3 regions of the Mesorhizobium marinum genome follow, and region 2 is predicted to be linked to each of the others. Evidence: predicted binding sites of a transcription regulator. Region 2 holds the regulator's gene; each other region holds the start of a gene.
What was found. Region 2 encodes LexA, which represses DNA repair genes until DNA is damaged. Its sites were predicted from a motif close to TGTTCNNNNTGTGTTCNG; they were not measured.

Region 1: the regulator LexA is predicted to act here: its motif matches at 5,090-5,107, upstream of uvrA (excinuclease ABC subunit UvrA).
Region 3: the regulator LexA is predicted to act here: its motif matches at 2,389-2,406, upstream of recA (recombinase RecA).

What each region holds. Positions count from the first base shown of each region.
Region 1 covers NZ_JBFOCI010000007.1:44,160-50,662, reverse strand. The annotation lists gene gyrA (DNA gyrase subunit A) at 1-2,459, opposite strand, end outside; gene ABUE31_RS19395 (MarC family protein) at 2,717-3,346, shown strand; gene ABUE31_RS19390 (OsmC family protein) at 3,363-3,791, opposite strand; gene ABUE31_RS19385 (single-stranded DNA-binding protein) at 3,856-4,371, opposite strand; gene uvrA (excinuclease ABC subunit UvrA) at 5,258-6,503, shown strand, end outside.
Region 2 covers NZ_JBFOCI010000008.1:20,240-26,742, reverse strand. The annotation lists gene gltX (glutamate--tRNA ligase) at 1-45, opposite strand, end outside; gene ABUE31_RS20585 (ComEC/Rec2 family competence protein) at 181-2,694, shown strand; gene lexA (transcriptional repressor LexA) at 2,688-3,407, opposite strand; gene ABUE31_RS20575 (molybdopterin molybdotransferase MoeA) at 3,516-4,724, opposite strand; gene moaC (cyclic pyranopterin monophosphate synthase MoaC) at 4,721-5,212, opposite strand; gene trpC (indole-3-glycerol phosphate synthase TrpC) at 5,221-6,033, opposite strand; gene trpD (anthranilate phosphoribosyltransferase) at 6,037-6,503, opposite strand, start outside.
Region 3 covers NZ_JBFOCI010000007.1:220,227-226,729, forward strand. The annotation lists gene ABUE31_RS20320 (TfoX/Sxy family protein) at 1-242, shown strand, start outside; gene ABUE31_RS20325 (pseudouridine-5'-phosphate glycosidase) at 301-1,218, opposite strand; gene ABUE31_RS20330 (carbohydrate kinase family protein) at 1,238-2,179, opposite strand; gene recA (recombinase RecA) at 2,462-3,553, shown strand; gene alaS (alanine--tRNA ligase) at 3,841-6,503, shown strand, end outside.

The DNA.
Region 1 (6,503 bases), on a different contig from region 2:
AAATCGTAGGACGAAGAGCGCTTGCCGTAGCCGAACTCGGTGACGGTGAGCACGAACTGCTCGTGCGCCCGCAATTCCTCGTAGCGCTCGTCCGACAGGTCGGTTTCCTCGCCGACCTCCTCGTTGGTCAGCGCGATGTCCTCTTCGCCCTCGGCCTCGGCGGACGCCGCCCGCCGCTCGGCCGTCGCCCGCTTCAGGTAGGCCGCGCGCTCGGCCGGGCTGGCCTCGACGTGCTCGATGATCGTCATCGAGATCGCCCGCGCATCGTCGCCGAGCTTGATGCCGCGCACGCCCTGCGAACCGCGGCTCTGGAACACGCGCACATCGGTCACCGGGAACCGGACGCACAGGCCGGAATCGGCCGTCATCAGCACGTCGTCGTTCTCGGTGCAGACCTCGACGGCCAGGATGGCGTCGCCCTCGTCCTCGAACTTCATGGCGATTTTGCCGTTGCGCCGGACGTCCGCGAAATCCGACAGCCTGTTGCGGCGCACGGTGCCGCGCGTGGTGGCGAACATAACGTCCAGCCGGTCCCACTCCGATTCCTCGGGCAGCGGCAGGATCGCCGTGATGCGGTCGCCCTCCTCCAGCGGCAGCATGTTGCGCAGGAATTTTCCGCGCGACTGCGGGCTGCCGATCGGCAGCCGCCAGACCTTTTCCTTGTAGACGATGCCGCGCGAGGAGAAGAACAGGATCGGCGTGTGCGTGTTGGCGACGAACAGCCGGGTCAGGAAATCCTCGTCCTTGGTCGCCATGCCCGAGCGGCCCTTGCCGCCGCGCGCCTGGGCGCGATACAGCGACAGCGGCACGCGCTTGATGTAGCCCTGATGCGTGACGGTGACGACCATGTCCTCGCGCTGGATGAGGTCTTCGTCCTCCATGTCGGAGTCGCCGTCGGTCAGTTCCGTCCGGCGCGGCGTGCCGAATTCCTCGCGCACCGCGGCAAGCTCGTCCTTGACGATCTGCTGGATGCGCGTGCGCGACGACAGGATGTCCAGGTAGTCGCTGATCTCGACGCCGATCTTGGTGAGTTCGTCGGCGATTTCGTCGCGGCCGAGCGCCGTCAGCCTGGAGAGCTGCAGCGCCAGGATCGCCCGCGCCTGTTCCTCCGACAGGTTGTAGGTGCCGTCGTCGTTCACGCGATGGCGCGGATCGTCGATCAGCAGGATCAGCGACTCCACGTCGCCCGCCGGCCAGCGCCGCTCCATCAATTGCTCGCGCGCCGACTGCGGGTCCGGCGCATGGCGGATCAGCTTGATGACCTCGTCGATGTTGGCCACTGCGATCGCCAGGCCGACGAGGACATGGGCGCGGTCGCGCGCCTTGCGCAGCAGGTACTTCGTGCGCCGGCTCACCACCTCCTCGCGGAAGGTCACGAAGGCCTTCAGCATGTCGATCAGCGACATCACTTCCGGCTTGCCGCCGTTCAGGGCGACCACGTTCGCGCCGAACGAGGTCTGCAGCGGCGTGTAGCGGTAGAGCTGGTTGAGCACGACGTCGGCCACGGCGTCGCGCTTCAGTTCGATGACCACCCGGTAGCCCTGGCGGTCGCTCTCGTCGCGGATATCGGAGATGCCCTCGACGCGCTTGTCGCGCACGAGTTCGGCCATCTTCTCGATCATCGTCGCCTTGTTCACCTGGTAGGGTACCTCGGTGACGACGATCGCCTCGCGGTCGCCGCGGGCTTCCTCGACATGCACCTTGCCGCGCATGACGATCGAGCCGCGGCCGGTCGAATAGGCGTTGTAGATGCCGGAACGCCCAAGCACGATGCCGCCGGTCGGGAAGTCCGGACCCGGTATGATCTCCATCAGAGCCGGGAGGTCGATCGCCGGATTGTCGATGACCGCGATGGCGCCGTCGCAGACCTCGCCGAGATTGTGCGGCGGAATGTTGGTGGCCATGCCGACGGCGATGCCGCCCGCGCCGTTGACCAGCAGGTTCGGGAACCGCGCCGGCAGGACGCGCGGTTCGCTGTCGGTGCCGTCGTAGTTGTCCTGGAAATCGACCGTGTCCTTGTCGATGTCCTCGAGCAGCTCGTGCGCGACCTTGGTAAGGCGCGCCTCGGTGTAGCGCATCGCCGCCGGCGGATCGCCGTCGATCGAGCCGAAATTCCCCTGCCCGTCGATCAGCGGCACGCGCAGCGACCAGTCCTGCGCCATGCGCACCAACGCGTCGTAGATCGAGGCGTCGCCGTGCGGGTGATATTTACCCATCACGTCGGAGACCGGGCGCGCCGACTTAACGTGCTTGCGGTTCCAGTGGTAGCCGCTCTCATGCGAGGCGTAGAGGATGCGCCGGTGCACCGGCTTCATGCCGTCGCGCACGTCGGGAAGCGCGCGCGACACGATCACGCTCATCGCGTAGTCGAGATAGGAACGCCGCATTTCCTCGATGATGGAAATCGGCTCGATGTCGGACGGGCCGTCAGGTCCGTGCGGTGTCTTCTGATCGTTCAAAACGGGTCACACAGTTCAGGAATCAGGTCTTCTTTATATAGGAAGCGCCAGCAATTCTCCAACGCACGGCAGTGCTTTTCCAACGTTGGTTTTGCCTAGAAATTTCAAAAGGATATCCTGCTTTCCACGACCTCCCGCAGGGTCAGCCCCGGCGCGCAGGCAGCCTCCTGGGCAAGCCGTTGTGGCGGCGGCGCGGCGGGGTTGCGCACTGGCGCTGGCCGCGCCGGCGCGCTAGCCTGCCGCCGAGGGGAGCCGACATGCCCACTTATGACAGCATTTTCAATGCCTTCCTGACGATCCTGGTGACCATCGACCCGCCGGGGCTGGCGCCGCTTTTCCTGGCGGTTACCCGCGGCATGAACAGGGACGAACGGAACCAGGTGTCGATCCGCTCCTCGCTGATCGCCTTCGGCGTGCTCGCCCTCTTCGCCGTCGCCGGCGCGACCATCCTCTCGCTTTTCGGCATCACGCTTCCGGCTTTCCGCGTGGCCGGCGGCTTCCTGCTCTTCTTCATCGCCTTCGAGATGATTTTCGAGAAGCGCCAGGACCGCAAGGAAAAGACCGCCGACGTCGCCATCACCAGGGACATGGTGCACAACATCGCCGCCTTCCCGCTGGCGATCCCCCTGATTTCCGGCCCAGGCGCCATCTCGGCGACCGTGCTTCTGTCGGGCAGCTTCCAGGGGCCGCTGGGCAAGGCGGCCCTCGTCGGCATCATCGCCGTGTGCCTGGCGCTGACCTACATGGTCTTCCTGCTGGCCGAACGGGTCGACCGGTTCCTCGGTGAAACCGGCCGCTCGATCCTCACGCGCCTGCTCGGCGTGCTGCTCGCCGCCCTCGCCGTCCAGTTCGTCGCCGACGGCGTCAAGGCGATGGTGACGGGATAACCGGTTCGCCGGCCGCTCAGGCCGCCGTGTCGACGATCTCGAAGTCGTGTGTCACCACGGCGGACTTCGCCAGCATCGCGGTCGCCGAGCAGTATTTTTCCAGCGAGAGTTCGATGGCGCGCTTCACCTTGGCCTCGGACAGCGCGCGGCCCTTCACAACGAAATGCATGTGGATGCGCGTGAAGACCTTGGGATCGGTCTCGGCGCGATCGGCCTCCAGTTCGACCTCGCAATCCTCGATCGCCTCGCGGCCCTTCTCGAGGATGTGCACGACGTCGAAGGCCGAGCAGCCGCCGGCCCCCATCAGCACCAGTTCCATCGGGCTGGGGCCAAGCTTCGGCCGGCTGCCGTCGGGACCGGACGCCGTGCCGAAGATCACCGCGTGACCGGACGTCGTCTCGCCGACAAACGTTCGGTCGCCAATCCATTTTACACTTGTTTTCAACTGCTTGTGACCCGCCTTTTAAAGTGACGCTCGACCTTCGGCCCGGACCCTCGCCCGACGTCGATCAGAACGGGATCTCGTCGTCCAGTTCGCGCGACGCGCCCCCGCCACGGCTCCCGCCGCCACCGCCGCTACGTCCATAGCTCTCGCCGGGACCCGACTGGCCGAAGTCCGAACTGCGTCCGCCACCGCCGGAATAACCGACCTGGCCGCCTTCGCCGCCCTGCCCGCGCCCGTCCAGCATCTGCAGTTCGCCCCGGAACTTCTGCAGCACCACCTCGGTCGTATAGCGGTCCTGGCCGGTTTGGTCCTGCCATTTGCGGGTCTGCAGCTGGCCCTCGACATAAACCTTCATGCCCTTCTTGAGGTACTGCTCGGCGACCTTGGCGAGGTTGTCGTTGAAGATGACGACCTGGTGCCACTCCGTCTTTTCCTTGCGCTCGCCCGAGCCCTTGTCGCGCCAGCTTTCGGACGTCGCGATGCGCAGGTTCACGACCGGATCGCCGGAGTTCAGGCGGCGGATTTCGGGGTCCGCGCCCAGATTGCCCACCAGAATGACCTTGTTGACGCTACCTGCCATGATACTTCTCCACGCTCGTCCGAAACCAGATCGCAAACCGAAATGCGCGCGCATCCTACCGGATCGCGCCGCCGCCAGCCCGCCGAAACATGGCCAGGGCGGAACTGTCCACATGTTGTTTGTTCTATTTTTGTTCTAGACCTTTCCCGCCGGAACGCAAGCAATTTCGTGACAGGCCCGGATGCGTACCGGCAGCACCGGCAAACGAAACGACAAGACGAAAACGGTCCTGTTCTCGCGGGGAGGACAGGACCGTTTGTTCGGGCTTTACCCGATATGCCGGTATTCCATTGCCGGCTGTCTTTCGGATGCCTCGCGGCGCACTGGCCGACGATCCGACTTGTGGTCTCTGATTGTGGTTGGGGAAGCAGGCCGCATCGTGCCGGATCATCCGGCCGGAAAAAATCCGGGGCGCGCCTGCCCTGCTCCGCTCGTCTAGCGGAGCGTCCTAAAATTGTCCGGTGGAGTCATGCCTTCCTCCTTCGTCAGTTTCCGCGCGTCTCTCCGAAACCTCTTCGCCGGTCTGCGGCGTCTCGCAAACCACCCTTTGGCAGCGAATGATGCCGCGTGGGCATCCGGCTGCGTGAGACATGTCTAAACTTGGACCTGCGGCCATGCCGCGTCAACCGCGAACGGGCGCCTGCAATGAAATGTGATCGGCAGGCGCGCCGTGAGGCAGCGCGCGGGCTGCTTCCCGGCCGCCCGGATGTCAGGATGTCGTTCTGCCTCTGTTCTTTTCGCTTGCCCTTTGGGCCTGCCGGGAGCTAGACCGTTTGCGAGTAGGGACGACTCCCCTCGACGCGGCGGCGAAAACACCTAAATAAGGGCATTGGCCGGCACCTTGCTGCCATCCCATCATTGATCGAGACGAGGCGGCGGACCGGCCATGGCCGACCATAAATTCCTTTCCGTGCGGGGCGCGCGCGAGCACAATCTGAAGAACGTCGATCTCGACCTTCCCCGGGATTCGCTGATCGTCATGACCGGGCTGTCCGGCTCGGGAAAATCGTCGCTCGCCTTCGACACCATCTACGCCGAGGGCCAGCGCCGCTACGTCGAGAGTCTGTCGGCCTATGCCCGGCAGTTCCTCGAGATGATGCAGAAGCCCGACGTCGACCAGATCGACGGGCTGTCGCCGGCCATCTCCATCGAGCAGAAGACGACCTCGAAGAACCCGCGCTCCACGGTCGGCACGGTCACCGAGATCTACGACTACATGCGGCTGCTCTTCGCGCGCGCCGGCGTGCCCTATTCGCCGGCGACCGGCCTGCCGATCGAGAGCCAGACGGTTTCCCAGATGGTCGACCGCGTGCTCGCGCTCGACGAAGGCACGCGGCTCTACATCCTCGCGCCCATCGTCAGGGGACGGAAGGGCGAATACCGCAAGGAACTCGCCGAGCTCCAGAAGAAGGGGTTCCAGCGCGTAAAGGTCGACGGCGTCTTCTACGAGATCGCCGACGTGCCGGCGCTCGACAAGAAATACAAGCACGACATCGACGTCGTCGTCGACCGCATCGTCGTGCGCGCCGACCTCGCCACCCGCCTCGCCGATTCCATGGAGACCGCGCTGAAACTCGCCGAGGGTCTTGCCGTCGCCGAATTCGCCGACAAGCCGCTCGACGCCAGCCAGACCGGCGCCGACGCGGTCAACAAGAGCGCCAACGAGACGCACGAGCGCATCCTTTTCTCGGAAAAATTCGCCTGCCCCGTCTCCGGCTTCACGATCCCCGAGATCGAGCCGCGCCTGTTCTCCTTCAACAACCCGTTCGGCGCCTGCCCCGCCTGCGACGGGCTCGGCAGCCAGCGCGCCATCGACCCGCTGCTGGTCGTGCCGGAGGACCATGTCTCGCTGCGCGAGGGCGCGGTGGCGCCGTGGGCGAAGTCGACCTCGCCCTATTACGCGCAGACGCTCGACGCGCTCGGCAAGATTTTCGGCTTCAAGCTCGGCGACCGCTGGCGCGACCTCAAGAAGGAGGCGCAGGACGCCATCCTTCACGGCACCGGCTCGAAGGAAATCACCTTCAGCTATGACGACGGCCTGCGCTCCTACAAGACGACGAAGTCCTTCGAGGGCGTGATCCCCAATCTCGAGCGGCGCTGGAAGGAGACCGAGTCCGCCTGGATGCGCGAGG
Region 2 (6,503 bases):
GCCGGTGGGCGAGGGGGCGAAGCGCGTAACGACGGTTTCGGTCATACGTTTCCTGGATGACGAAGCGGCGACAGCCGCAGGCGGTCCGGCGGCGAAAACCGGGCCGATGGATAAAAGTTGGCGTTCATGTAGCATAGGTCGCCCGCCACGCAAGTGGCGGGGACCTGCACGGGGACGGCAATGGCGAAGGACCAGTCGCCTGCAAGCATCGGCGAAAGGGCGATGTTCGCCCCGGATGCCGCGCCGTTCGCCCTGCCGCCTCCCAAAAGAGTGGCCGCCGATGTCACCGGCGAAGGCATAGCGGACGCTCGTCCAGCCGCCTCGCCGCCGCGCGCCATGCCTCCCGTCTCCACGACGCCGGCGTTTCGGTGGCTTGCGAAGGCAAGCCTGCCCGCGTGGGGCGACGCTGTTCGCGCCGCCAGCCGCGCCGTGGAGACCGAACTGGACCGTGGCATCGCCTTCGTGCTGGCTCCCGTTTTCCTGGCTGTTGGTGCGATCATCTATTTCGCGCTCGCCCGCGAGCCTGCCCTGGCTTCGCTGGCCGCGGGCGCGGTCGTCCTCGGCATCCTTGCGCTTGCAACGCGGTCGCGCCCGGCGCTGAACATGCCGATTGCCGCCGCGCTCCTGCTGGTGCTCGGCGCGCTGGCCGCCAAGACGGAGACGCTGCGCGCCGATACGAAAATGCTGGGCGGCGAGGTGACGACGCGGCTCGAGGGCACGGTCGCCAGGATCGAGCGGCTCGCCAGCGGGCGGGTGCGGCTGACCATCGACGTGACCGCGACCGCTCGGCCGGTGCTGCGCCATGCGCCGGACCGGGTCCGCCTTTCCGCGCGGCGCATTCCCGATGGCGTCGCGGCAGGCGCCTCCGTGTCGGGCCTCGTACGCCTGATGCCGCCATCCGGTCCGGTGCGGCCGGACAGCTACGACTTTTCCTTCGAAAGCTACTTCGACGGGATCGGCGCGAGCGGCTATTTCCTCAGCGGACCCGAGCCTATTCCTTCGGCGGCCAAGGCGTCGGCCGTCTCCGCCTTCAAGGTTGCCGTCGAGCGGTACCGCCACGCAGTGGCCGAGCGCATTTCCGGCCATATCGGCGGAGCGGAAGGCGAGATCGCGGCGGCGCTGGTAGTGGGGGTGCGGGCCGGCATTCCCGAAGACGTCAACGAGGCGCTGCGCAAGGCCGGGATCTACCACATCATCTCGATCTCCGGCCTGCACATGGCGCTGGTCGCCGGCTCGATCATGTGGATGCTGCGCTCGGGCTTTGCGCTTTTCCCCGATTTCGCGTCGCGCCACGCAGTCAAGAAATACGCGGCGGCGCTGGCTCTGATCGGCCTTGCCGGCTACCTGTTCATTTCCGGCGCCGAGGTGGCGGCGCAGCGGAGCTTCATCATGATCGCCGTCATGCTTGCCGCTGTCCTGCTCGACAGGGCCGCGCTCACGCTGCGCAACCTCGCCATCGCGGCGATCATCGTCATCGCGCTGTCGCCGCACGAAGTGGTCGGGCCGAGTTTCCAGATGTCGTTTGCGGCGACCGTCGCGCTGGTCGGCGTCTACGCGGCGTGGTCGGACTGGCGCACCGAGCGGCCGGCGGGTCCGCCGCTCGCGCGTTCGCTGCCGGTTCGGTTGCTGCGCGCGGTCCTGCTCGGCTTTGCCGGACTTGCGGTGACCTCGATTGCCGCCGGCGGCGCGACGGCGATCTACGCCGCGTGGCATTTCCAGCAGATGCCGTCGCTTGGCCTGTTCACCAATCTCGCCGCGATGCCGATCGTCTCCTTCGTGGTCATGCCGTTCGCGGTGCTCGGCTCGCTTGCCATGCCGTTCGGGCTCGACGGACCGTTCTTCCAGGTGATGGGGATAGGGCTCGCCTGGACGGTCGCCATCGCTCAGTGGTTCGCGGAGCGTTCGCCGAGCGACATCGTGGGGCTTGTGCCGGCGTCCGCCGTGGCGGTGCTGACCGTCGCGCTTCTGGTCGCCACGGTGTTCTCGACATGGCTCCGACTAGCGGCCGTTCCGATCGCGGCCGCCGGCTTCTTCCTGCTCATCGAGCGCCCGGAGCCGGACCTGTTCGCCTCCGAAGACGGCCGGCTCGTCGGCCTCGGGATCGGCGACGGCATAGCCGTCAACCGAGCACGGCCCAGCCAGTTCACCGCCGACAACTGGAGGCGTGCGCTGCAGGCCGACGCGGTCGTCAGGCCTGAGGGCAGGCAGCAACGCAGCGCCGCCCAGAGTGCAGATGCGACCGGGGACGGAACCGGGGCAGCCAAGAACCTGGACGGTGCTGCCGGGTTCGTCTGCGGAGACGGGCTTTGCCTTGCCCGCCACCCGGCCGGCGCGACGGTCGCCCATGCGCTCGACACGCAAGCCGCGACCGACGCCTGCGCCGTTGCCGAGGTGATCGTGATCGAGGATGCGACCGCGGCAAACGCCTGCCGGTGGAGCGACGCGCTCGTCGTCACCGGCCGCGATCTTGCCGTTGGTGGAAGCGCCGCAATCGTCCTGTCGGACGACGCTCCGGCCGAAATCCGCTTCGCCATCGCCACACCCTACCGGCCCTGGCACGACCAGCGCCGGTTCTCACGCGCCGCGCGCGGACTGCCGCCCTACCGAAGGCCGGCGGCCGAAACCCGAAAGCCCGACGCCAAGCCGAGTGGGCCAGCGCGGAGCGCGGTCGGGCAGGATGAAACCGGTCAGTAGCGGCGGATCAGGCCGACGAGCTTGCCCTGAACCTTGATGCGGTCGGGGCCGAAGATGCGGGTCTCGTAAGCCGGGTTCGCGGCCTCCAGCGCGATCGAGGCGCCCTTGCGCCTGAAGCGCTTCAAGGTCGCCTCCTCGTCGTCGACAAGCGCCACGACGATTTCACCGGGATTGGCGGTCGAGGAATTCTTGATGATGACCGTGTCGCCGTCGAAGATGCCGGCCTCGATCATCGAATCGCCCTTCACCTCGAGCGCATAGTGCTCGCCGCCGGACAGCATCTCGGGCGGAACCGCGATGGAATGCGTCTTGTGCTGGATGGCGTCGATCGGCACGCCCGCCGCGATGCGGCCCATGACCGGGATGGCGACGGACGAGCCGGCGTCGTCGTCATTGCTCGCCATGCGTGACCGCGCCGGCTCCGGCTGGCCGCGTCCCAGGCTTCCCTGGATGACGCTCGGCGAGAACTTCTTCGCCGCGTTCAGGCCGGGCGCGATGGAATCGGGGAGACGCAGCACTTCCAGTGCGCGTGCGCGATTGGGCAGGCGGCGAATGAAGCCACGCTCCTCAAGCGCGGTGATCAGCCGGTGGATGCCCGACTTCGACGCAAGGTCCAGAGCTTCCTTCATTTCGTCGAAGGACGGCGGGATGCCCGATTCCTTCAGCCGCTCATGAATGAACAGGAGAAGCTCGTGTTGCTTGCGCGTCAGCATTGGCGTTTCCCCCGGGAATCAAGCCTCAAACAAAACCAGAACAAACACTATCTGTTCCAGTTGTGTTCCGCAACTGTTTAAAGTTTAATGAATTCGTTGACGATTTGTTCAGCGTAACCGGAGGAGCCGGCACGGCGCACCGGCCTCGACGGCTGGCGCAAAGGGCGCGCGCACGATCAGGCCGCCGGCGTCGGAAAGCAGCCGCAGCATCGAGGAGTCCTGGACATCGAAGGGCGTCGCCAAGAGGCCGGCGGCCGTATGCTCGACCCTTGCGCGGACGTAATCCTGGCGCTGGTCGTTCGCCGCCATCGGTGCGCCGAGAACCGCGTCGACCGTCTGGTCGTCATGCTGTCGGCCGCCGAGCCTCGCCAGGAGCGGTTTGAGGAAGAGTTGCGAGCAGACGAGGCTGGCCACCGGGTTGCCGGGCAGCCCGATGCAGCGTGTCGCACCGAGGCGTCCTGACATCAGCGGCTTGCCGGGGCGCATCGCGATCTTCCAGAAGCCGAGTTCCATCCCGAAGCCGACGAGCGCCGCCTGTACCAGGTCGTGGTCGCCCACCGACGCGCCGCCAAGCGTGACGATAACGTCCGCGCCGGCATCCAGCGCCTGCTGCAGCAGCGCCGAAATTGCCTCGATGCGGTCGGGCGCGATGCCCAAATCGAGCACGCGCGCGCCGGATTGCCTGGCGATCGCGGCGACGCCATAGGCGTTGGAGGCGATGATCTGGTCGGCGGCGGGGGTGCTGCCGGGCGGGACGAGTTCGTCGCCCGTGGCGATAATGGCGACCAGCGGTTGCTTCACGACCGGAAGGGAAGGGTGGTTCGCCGAAGCGGCCAGCGAGAGGGCGGCGGCGTCGAGCAGGCGCCCGGCGTCGAGCAGGACTTCACCCTCGGTGAAGTCGAGGCCGCGGCGACGGATGTGGCGACCGGCGGCGACCGTCTCAAGTACCTCGATCACGTCGCCGCCGAGCGACTTGACGTTTTCCTGGATGGCGATCGTGTCGGCGCCTTCGGGGACGGGCGCGCCCGTGAAGATGCGGACGGCCTGGCGTTCGCCGACCGCGCCCGCGAAGCGGCGGCCGGCGGGCGCGTCGCCGATCACCGTCAGGCGCGAGGGAACATGCGCCACGTCGGCGGCGCGCACGGCGTAGCCGTCCATGGCGGAGGCGTCGAAGGGCGGCTGCGTGCGCAGCGCCTTGACCGGGGCGGCAAGCACGCGCCCGCCGGCCTCGGCGAGCGGCACCGTCTCGGCAGCCAGCGGGGCGGCGCCCTCGAGCATGCGCGCCAGCGCATGGTCGACGGGAAGCAGTCCGCTCATTCCGGTTTCCCTCGGTCGGCCTTGAAGTCGCCGGACTTGCCGCCGGTCTTCTCGACGACCCTGATGCCGGAGACCACCATGCCGCGATCGACCGCCTTGGCCATGTCGTAGATGGTGAGGCAGGCGACGGAAGCGGCGGTCAACGCTTCCATCTCGACGCCGGTCTTGCCGGTCACGCGCGCCAGCGCGGTGACGCGCAGACCGGGCAGGGCCTCGTCCGGTACGATGTCGACCGCAACCTTGGTCAGCAGCAGCGGATGACAGAGCGGGATCAGTTCGTGCGTCCGCTTGGCAGCCATGATGCCGGCGATGCGGGCCGCGCCCAGCACGTCGCCCTTCTTGGCGTTTCCCTCGAGGATGGTTTTCAGCGTCGAGGGCTGCATCGTCACGGCCCCCTCGGCAACCGCCGTGCGCTCGGTCTCGTCCTTGCCGCCGACGTCGACCATGTCGGCCTTGCCGTCGGCGCCGAGATGGGTGAGGCGGGCCATCGTCGCGACTAGGCCCGAACGTGTGAGGGAGCGCCGCGCAGCAGCGCCTGCGTCGCAGCGGTCACGTCCGCCTGGCGCATCAGGCTTTCGCCGACCAGGAACGTGCCGATGCCGGCGCGCGCGAGCCGCAGGCAGTCGTCATGGGTGAAAATGCCGCTTTCGCCGACCAGCAGCCGGTCGTCCGGCACCATCCTGGCCAGGCGCTCCGAGGTTTCGAGCGTGGTCTCGAAGGTGCGCAGGTTGCGGTTGTTGACGCCAACAAGCCTCGACGACAGCTTCAGCGCGCGCTCGGTCTCCGCCTCGTCGTGCACCTCGATCAGCGCGTCCATGCCGAGTTCGTGGGCTGTGTCCTCGAGCGCCCTGGCGTCGTCATCGCCGACGCTGGCCATGATGATGAGGATGGCGTCGGCACCCCAGGCGCGCGCTTCGAACACCTGATAGGGCTCGAACATGAAATCCTTGCGCAGGGCAGGCAGCGAAACGGCCGCGCGCGCCGCGGTCAGGAATTCGGGCGCGCCCTGGAACGAAGGCGCGTCGGTCAGCACCGACAGGCATGCCGCGCCGCCCAGTTCATAGGCGCACGCCAGCGCCGGCGGATCGAAGTCGGCGCGGATCAGTCCCTTCGACGGGCTCGCCTTCTTGATCTCGGCGATCAGCGCGAAATCGCCGGCGGCGCGCTTTTTCTCCAGCGCGGCCAGGAAGCCGCGCGGACGGCTTGCATCGCCAACCCTGGCCTTCAGTTCGGCGAGTGGCAGGCGCGCCTTCGCGGCCGCGATCTCCTCGCGCTTGTAGTGCTCGATCTTGTTGAGGATGTCGGCCATGGGTCAGCCGTTGGAAGCGGCGACGAGCCGGTCGAGCACGCCGGCAGCCTTGCCGCTGTCGATCGCGGTGGCGGCCTGCGCCACCCCGTCCTCAATCGACTGCGCCTTGCCGGCGACGACCAGGCCGGCGCCGGCGTTCATCAGCACGGTGTCGCGATAGGCTCCGGGCGCGCCTTCGAGCAAGCGCCGAAGGGCGGCTGCGTTGAACGCCGCGTCGCCGCCGCGCAGATCGTCCCTGGCGTGGCGCGCCAGGCCGACGGCCTCGGGCGTCAGCGTAAACGCGCGCACGGTCCCGTCAGCCAGTTCCGCGACCTGCGTCTCGCCGGTCGCGGTGATCTCGTCGTAACCGTCGCCATGCGCCACCCAGGCGCGCTCGGCGCCGAGCGCCTTCAGCGTATGCGCGACGGGCTCGATCCACTCGGGCGCGAAGACGCCGACCATCTGCCTTTTCACGCCGGCCGGATTGGAGA
Region 3 (6,503 bases), on a different contig from region 2:
TCGACGGCGTCATCATCGCCGTCGAACTGCGCGGCGAACTCATGCTGAAGGGGGATGCGACCGTCGCGCCGGAGTATGAGGCGGCGGGCGCGACGCAGTGGACCTACGTGCATTCGCGCCACGGCAAGTCGGTGGCTATGCCCTACTGGTCGCTGCCCGACGGTGCCGCCGACAGCGCCGACGAAATGGAGCCATGGGCGCGCAAGGCCTATGAGGCCGGTATCCGGGCGGGCAAGGGCTGATCGCCGCTATCGACGTTCGGGGGCTGCCAAGCTTGGCCGGAAGCTCCGCGCCTGAACGCTAGAGCGCTTTCGCGATCCGCGCCGCGATGCGCGCATTGTTTTCGACCAGCGCGATGTTGGTCTTCAGGCTCCGGCCGTCGGTAAGCTCAAGAATCTTGCCGAGCAGGAACGGCGTCACCGCCTTGCCGGCGATCTTCTGCTCCGCGGCGGCGCGGTGCGCGGCCGCGATGTAGCGCGCCATCTCGCCGGCCGGGATCTCGTCCTCTTCCGGCACCGGATTGGCGACCAGCATGCCGCCGTCGAGGCCGAGCTTGCGACGCGTCTCGAACAGCGCCGCGATGTCCTCGGGCCGCTCCAGGCGCAGCGGCGCGCGGTAGGGCGACTGGCGCGACCAGAAGGCGGGCATGATGTCGGCGGCCAGCGCTACCACCGGCACGCCGCGCGTCTCCAGCACCTCCAGCGTCTTCTCGATGTCGAGGATCGCCTTGGCGCCCGCCGACACCACGACGACCGGGGTGCGCGCCAGTTCGTCGAGGTCGGCGGAAATGTCAAAACTCTCTTCCGCGCCCTTGTGGACGCCGCCGATGCCGCCCGTGGCGAAAACCCTGATGCCGGCCATGCGTGCGCAGATCATGGTCGCGGCCACCGTGGTGCCGCCCGTGCGCCCCTGCGCGACCGCGAAGCCGAGGTCGGCGCGCGACAGCTTCATGGCGCCGCTTGCAGTCGCCAGCGATTCCCGCTCGCCGTCGGACAGGCCGACCTTGATGCGGCCGCCGACCACGGCGATGGTGGCGGGCACCGCGCCTTCCTCCGCTATGATGCGCTCGACATTTGCCGCCATCACGCTGTTGTCGGGATAGGGCATGCCATGCGTGATGATGGTACTTTCGAGCGCAACCACGGGGCGGCCGGCGGCAAGCGCGTCGGCCACGGCCGGCAGAAGGTCGACGAAGGGGCGGGCGGTATCGGGCGTCATGGCGTCTCCAGGACCCGCGTCATTGCACCTTCACGGGCGCCGGCACAAGGGCCAGCGCCTCGGCGAAGTCGACCTGCGACAGCGCCGGGGTGGAGCTTGGACACTCGACCGCGAGCATGGAAGCCGCCATGCCTTCGCGCAGGGCCGCATCGTACGACGCCCCGTCGAGAAGCGCGACCGTCATCGTCCCGGCAAGCGCGTCGCCGGCGCCGGTAACATCGGCGATCCTCCGCGGCGTCGGCGGCGTCACCGAGAACATGTGGAAAGCGTCGAAGCCGACGACCGGCCGGTCGCCCTGCGTGATGACGCCGCGCGCCAGGCCGAGCGCGCGGAGCCTCCCGACGATCGTCTCCACAGGATCGTCCTGCGCCGTGCCGGCGAGCGCCGCGGCTTCGCGCCGGTTCATGAACAGGCAGGCGAGCGCGGGCAGGATGCCGGACATCCGCTTGACCTTCGCCGGTGATATGGCGATCGCGAAGACCGGCCGGTCGGCACTAAGCGCCGCCAGCCGCTCCAGCCCCGCCGCCGGAATATTGGCGTCGCAGAGCACGGCGTCGGCCTCGGCTAGCGCCTCGCGCACCTTGGCGCGCCTCAACTGCTTGGGGAACGCGGCCTCGTAGAGCTGCATGTCGGCGAGCGCCGCCACGACATCGCCGTCGCGGTCGAGCAGCGCGGTGTAGCTCGGCGTCGCCCGGTCGAGGAAGATCGCCGAAAGGTCGGCGATGCCGGCTTGCGCCATCGCTTCGGCCACGGCATCGCCGGTCGAATCTCCGCCGCGCACCGACATCATGGCGCCCAGGGCACCGCGACGGACGGCCGTTCGCAACGCGTTGAACGCGCCGCCGCCGACCTCCTCGCGCATCGTTCCGGGGATCGACGCGCCCGGCACGAAGGCGTCCGTCATCTGCCCGCGCCTGTCGATATGGGCGCCGCCGACGGCTACGATTTTCGGAGAGGCCATTGCACGCCCGGTCTGCACGCGAATCCAGTCGAGATTAGGTTGCCCGGTCGACGCCCGCAACCGGCCCTCCGAATCATCGGACACCGCGACGGGCGACGTGATGCCGCGGCCCGGCATGTGGATACATCCCGCATCAGGGGGATGCGAATGAACCGGGAACAAATCCGGTTATGCCAAATCAATCAGTGTGATAGGGGTTCTTGCAAAATGAGAACAAAGAGGGTACACATTATGTGAAGCAACTGATGTTCCGGCCTACATCGAGGACCAAGGGGTGATATCATGGCGCAGAATTCATTGCGGCTCGTAGAGGACAATACGGTGGACAAGACTAAGGCTCTGGATGCCGCGCTTTCGCAGATCGAACGCGCCTTCGGCAAAGGTTCGATCATGCGGCTCGGGACGAACGAGCAGGTCGTCGAGATCGGCACGGTCTCGACCGGATCGCTCGGCCTCGACATCGCGCTCGGCGTCGGCGGCCTGCCGCGCGGCCGCATCATCGAGATCTACGGGCCGGAAAGCTCCGGCAAGACGACCCTGGCGCTGCACACGGTCGCGGAGGCGCAGAAGAAGGGCGGCATCTGCGCCTTCGTCGACGCCGAGCACGCGCTCGATCCGGTCTATGCCCGCAAGCTCGGGGTCAATCTGGAAGACCTGCTGATTTCGCAGCCCGACACCGGCGAGCAGGCGCTGGAGATCTGCGACACGCTGGTGCGCTCGGGCGCGATCGACGTGCTGGTGGTCGATTCGGTGGCGGCGCTCACCCCGCGCGCCGAAATCGAGGGCGAGATGGGCGATTCGCTGCCGGGCCTGCAGGCGCGACTGATGAGCCAGGCGCTGCGCAAGCTCACCGCTTCGATCTCGCGCTCCAACACGATGGTCATCTTCATCAACCAGATCCGCATGAAGATCGGCGTGATGTTCGGCTCGCCCGAGACGACGACGGGCGGCAACGCGCTCAAGTTTTACGCTTCCGTGCGCCTCGACATCCGCCGCATCGGCGCGGTCAAGGACCGTGACGAGGTGGTCGGCAACCAGACCCGCGTGAAGGTGGTGAAGAACAAGCTGGCGCCGCCGTTCAAGCAGGTGGAGTTCGACATCATGTACGGCGAGGGCGTGTCGAAGACGGGCGAACTCGTCGATCTCGGCGTCAAGGCCGGCGTCGTCGAGAAGTCGGGCGCCTGGTTCTCCTACAATTCGCAGCGCCTCGGCCAGGGGCGCGAAAATGCGAAGCAGTTCCTGCACGACAATCCCGACACGGCGCGCGAGATCGAGCTGGCGCTTCGCCAGAATGCCGGGCTGATTGCGGAAAAGTTCCTCGACAACGCCTCGCGCGACGAACTCGACGACGACGCGGCCGCCGGCGGCATGTGACACCGCAGACCGCCGTGGATCGATAAAGGCCGCCGGCTGACGCCGGCGGTTTTTGTTTGGGTAGGTGCTACGTGCCGGGGCGGCCCGGTGTCCCGAAGCAAGGGTAGGCGAATGGCGGCGCGGCAGCAGCGAAGATGCGCTCCTGAACCCGCCATATTCAGGGCCGCACCCACCTGGCTGTTCCGCATCGGGCGTCATCCGAGTTTCTGGACAGCTATTGGAGCGGCGGCTAAAAGGCCTGAACCCAATTTCCGGCCGATCCGGCCGGTGCACCAGAAGGCTTTTCCATGAGTGGCGTGAACGACATCCGGTCGACCTTCCTCGACTATTTCAGGAAGAACGGGCACGACGTGGTGGCCTCCAGCCCGCTCGTGCCGCGCAACGACCCCACGCTGATGTTCACCAATGCCGGCATGGTGCAGTTCAAGAACGTCTTCACCGGGCTGGAGAAGCGCTCCTATTCACGCGCGACCACCGCGCAGAAATGCGTGCGCGCCGGCGGCAAGCACAACGACCTCGACAATGTCGGCTACACCGCGCGCCATCTCACCTTCTTCGAGATGCTCGGCAATTTTTCCTTCGGCGACTATTTCAAGGAACAGGCGATCGAACTGGCCTGGAACCTGATCACCCGCGATTTCGGACTGCCGAAGGACAAGCTTCTCGTCACCGTCTACCACACGGACGACGAGGCGGCCGGCTACTGGAAAAAGATTGCCGGCTTCTCCGATGACCGCATCATCCGCATTCCCACGTCGGACAATTTCTGGGCGATGGGCGACACCGGCCCATGCGGTCCGTGCTCGGAGATATTCATCGACCGCGGCGAACACATCTGGGGCGGCCCGCCCGGCAGCTCGGAGGAGGACGGCGACCGCTTCCTCGAGTTCTGGAACCTCGTCTTCATGCAGTATGAGCAGGTGACGAAGGAGGAGCGCGTCGATCTTCCGCGCCCCTCCATCGACACCGGCATGGGGCTGGAGCGGATGGCGTCCATCCTGCAGGGTGTGGACAGCGTTTTCGAGACCGACCTGTTCCGGCACCTGATCGACGTCACGGCGTCCGAACTGGGGCGCGGCCCGGACGCCGACAACACGGCCTCGTTCCGCGTCATCGCCGATCACCTGCGCTCCTCCGCCTTCCTGGTCGCCGATGGCGTGCTGCCGTCCAACGAGGGCCGCGGCTACGTGCTGCGCCGCATCATGCGGCGTGCCATGCGCCACGCCCAGCTGCTCGGCGCGTCCGAGCCGCTGATGTGGAAGCTGGTGCCGGCGCTGATCCGCGAAATGGGCCAGGCCTATCCCGAACTTGCGCGCGGCGAGGCGCTGATCACCGAGACGCTGAAGCTCGAGGAAACGCGCTTCGGCAAGACGCTGGCGCGCGGGCTCGGCCTGCTGGCGGATGTGACCGGCACGCTCGGCGAGGGCGACATGCTCGACGGCGAGACGGCGTTCAAGCTCTACGACACCTACGGCTTCCCGCTCGACCTGACACAGGACGCGCTGCGCCAGCGCAGGATCTCGGTCGATCTCGCCGGCTTCACCGATGCGATGGAGCGCCAGAAGGCCGAAGCGCGCGCCAACTGGGCGGGTTCCGGCGAGGCGGCGACGGAAACGGTGTGGTTCTCGGTCCGCGAGAAGGCCGGCGCCACGGAATTCCTGGGCTACGAGACCGAGCAGGCCGAAGGCATCGTGCTTTCGCTCGTCCGCGACGGCGCGGTCGCGGATGCCGCGAAAGAGGGCGACACGGTCGCGGTCGTCGTCAACCAGACGCCTTTCTACGGTGAATCCGGCGGCCAGATGGGCGATACCGGCACGATGTCAGGTGAAGGTTTTTCGATCGACGTGACCGATACCCAGAAGAAGGCGGATGGCCTGCTCGTGCACTACGGCAAGGTGACGAAGGGGGCGGTGAAGGCCGGCGCCGCGGTCGAACTGAAGGTCGACCACGCGCGCCGCTCGCGGCTGCGCTCCAACCACTCGGCCACGCATCTCATCCACGAGGCGCTGCGCGAGGTTCTCGGCACGCATGTCGCGCAGAAGGGCTCGCTGGTGGCGCCCGAACGCCTGCGCTTCGACATCTCGCACAACAAGCCGATATCCCCGGATGAACTCGAGGAAGTCGAGCGGATGGCCAATGAGATCGTCGTGCAGAACAGCCCGGTCACGACGCGGCTGATGACGGTCGATGATGCGATCGCCGAAGGCGCGATGGCGCTGTTCGGCGAGAAATACGGCGACGAGGTGAGGGTCGTCTCGATGGGCACCGGGGTTCACGGCGCCAAGGCGAACCGGCCCTATTCGGTCGAACTCTGCGGTGGCACGCATGTCAGCGCGACAGGCGACATCGGGCTGGTGCGCATCGTGTCCGATGGCGCGGTTTCGGCGGGCGTGCGCCGCATCGAGGCGCTGACCGGCGAAGCCGCGCGCCGGCACCTGGACGAGCAGGACCGGCGGCTGAAGTCCGTCGCGGCGACGCTGAAGGTTTCGCCGGCCGACGTGCCGGCGCGCGTCGGGGCCCTGCTCGACGAGCGCAAGAAGCTTGAGCGCGAACTTTCCGACGCCCGCAAGAAGCTGGCGCTCGGCGGCGGCGGGTCAGCGGCGTCGGGCGGTGCGAGCGAGAACGAAGTCGTCAACGGCGTCGGCTTCCTCGGAAAGTCGGTCAGCGGCGTCGCGCCGAAGGACCTGAAGTCGCTCGCCGACGCGGGCAAGACCTCGCTCGGCTCCGGGGTGGTCGTATTTGTCGGCACGGGCGAGGACGGCAAGGCGAGTGTCGTGGTCGGCGTGACCGACGACCTGACGCAGCGCTTCAGCGCCGTCGACCTGGTGCGCACCGCCTCGGCGGCGCTCGGCGGTCAGGGCGGCGGCGGCCGTCCCGACATGGCGCAGGCCGGCGGTCCGGATGCAAGCAAGGCAGCCGACGCGATCGCCGCGGTGAAGGCCGCGCTGTA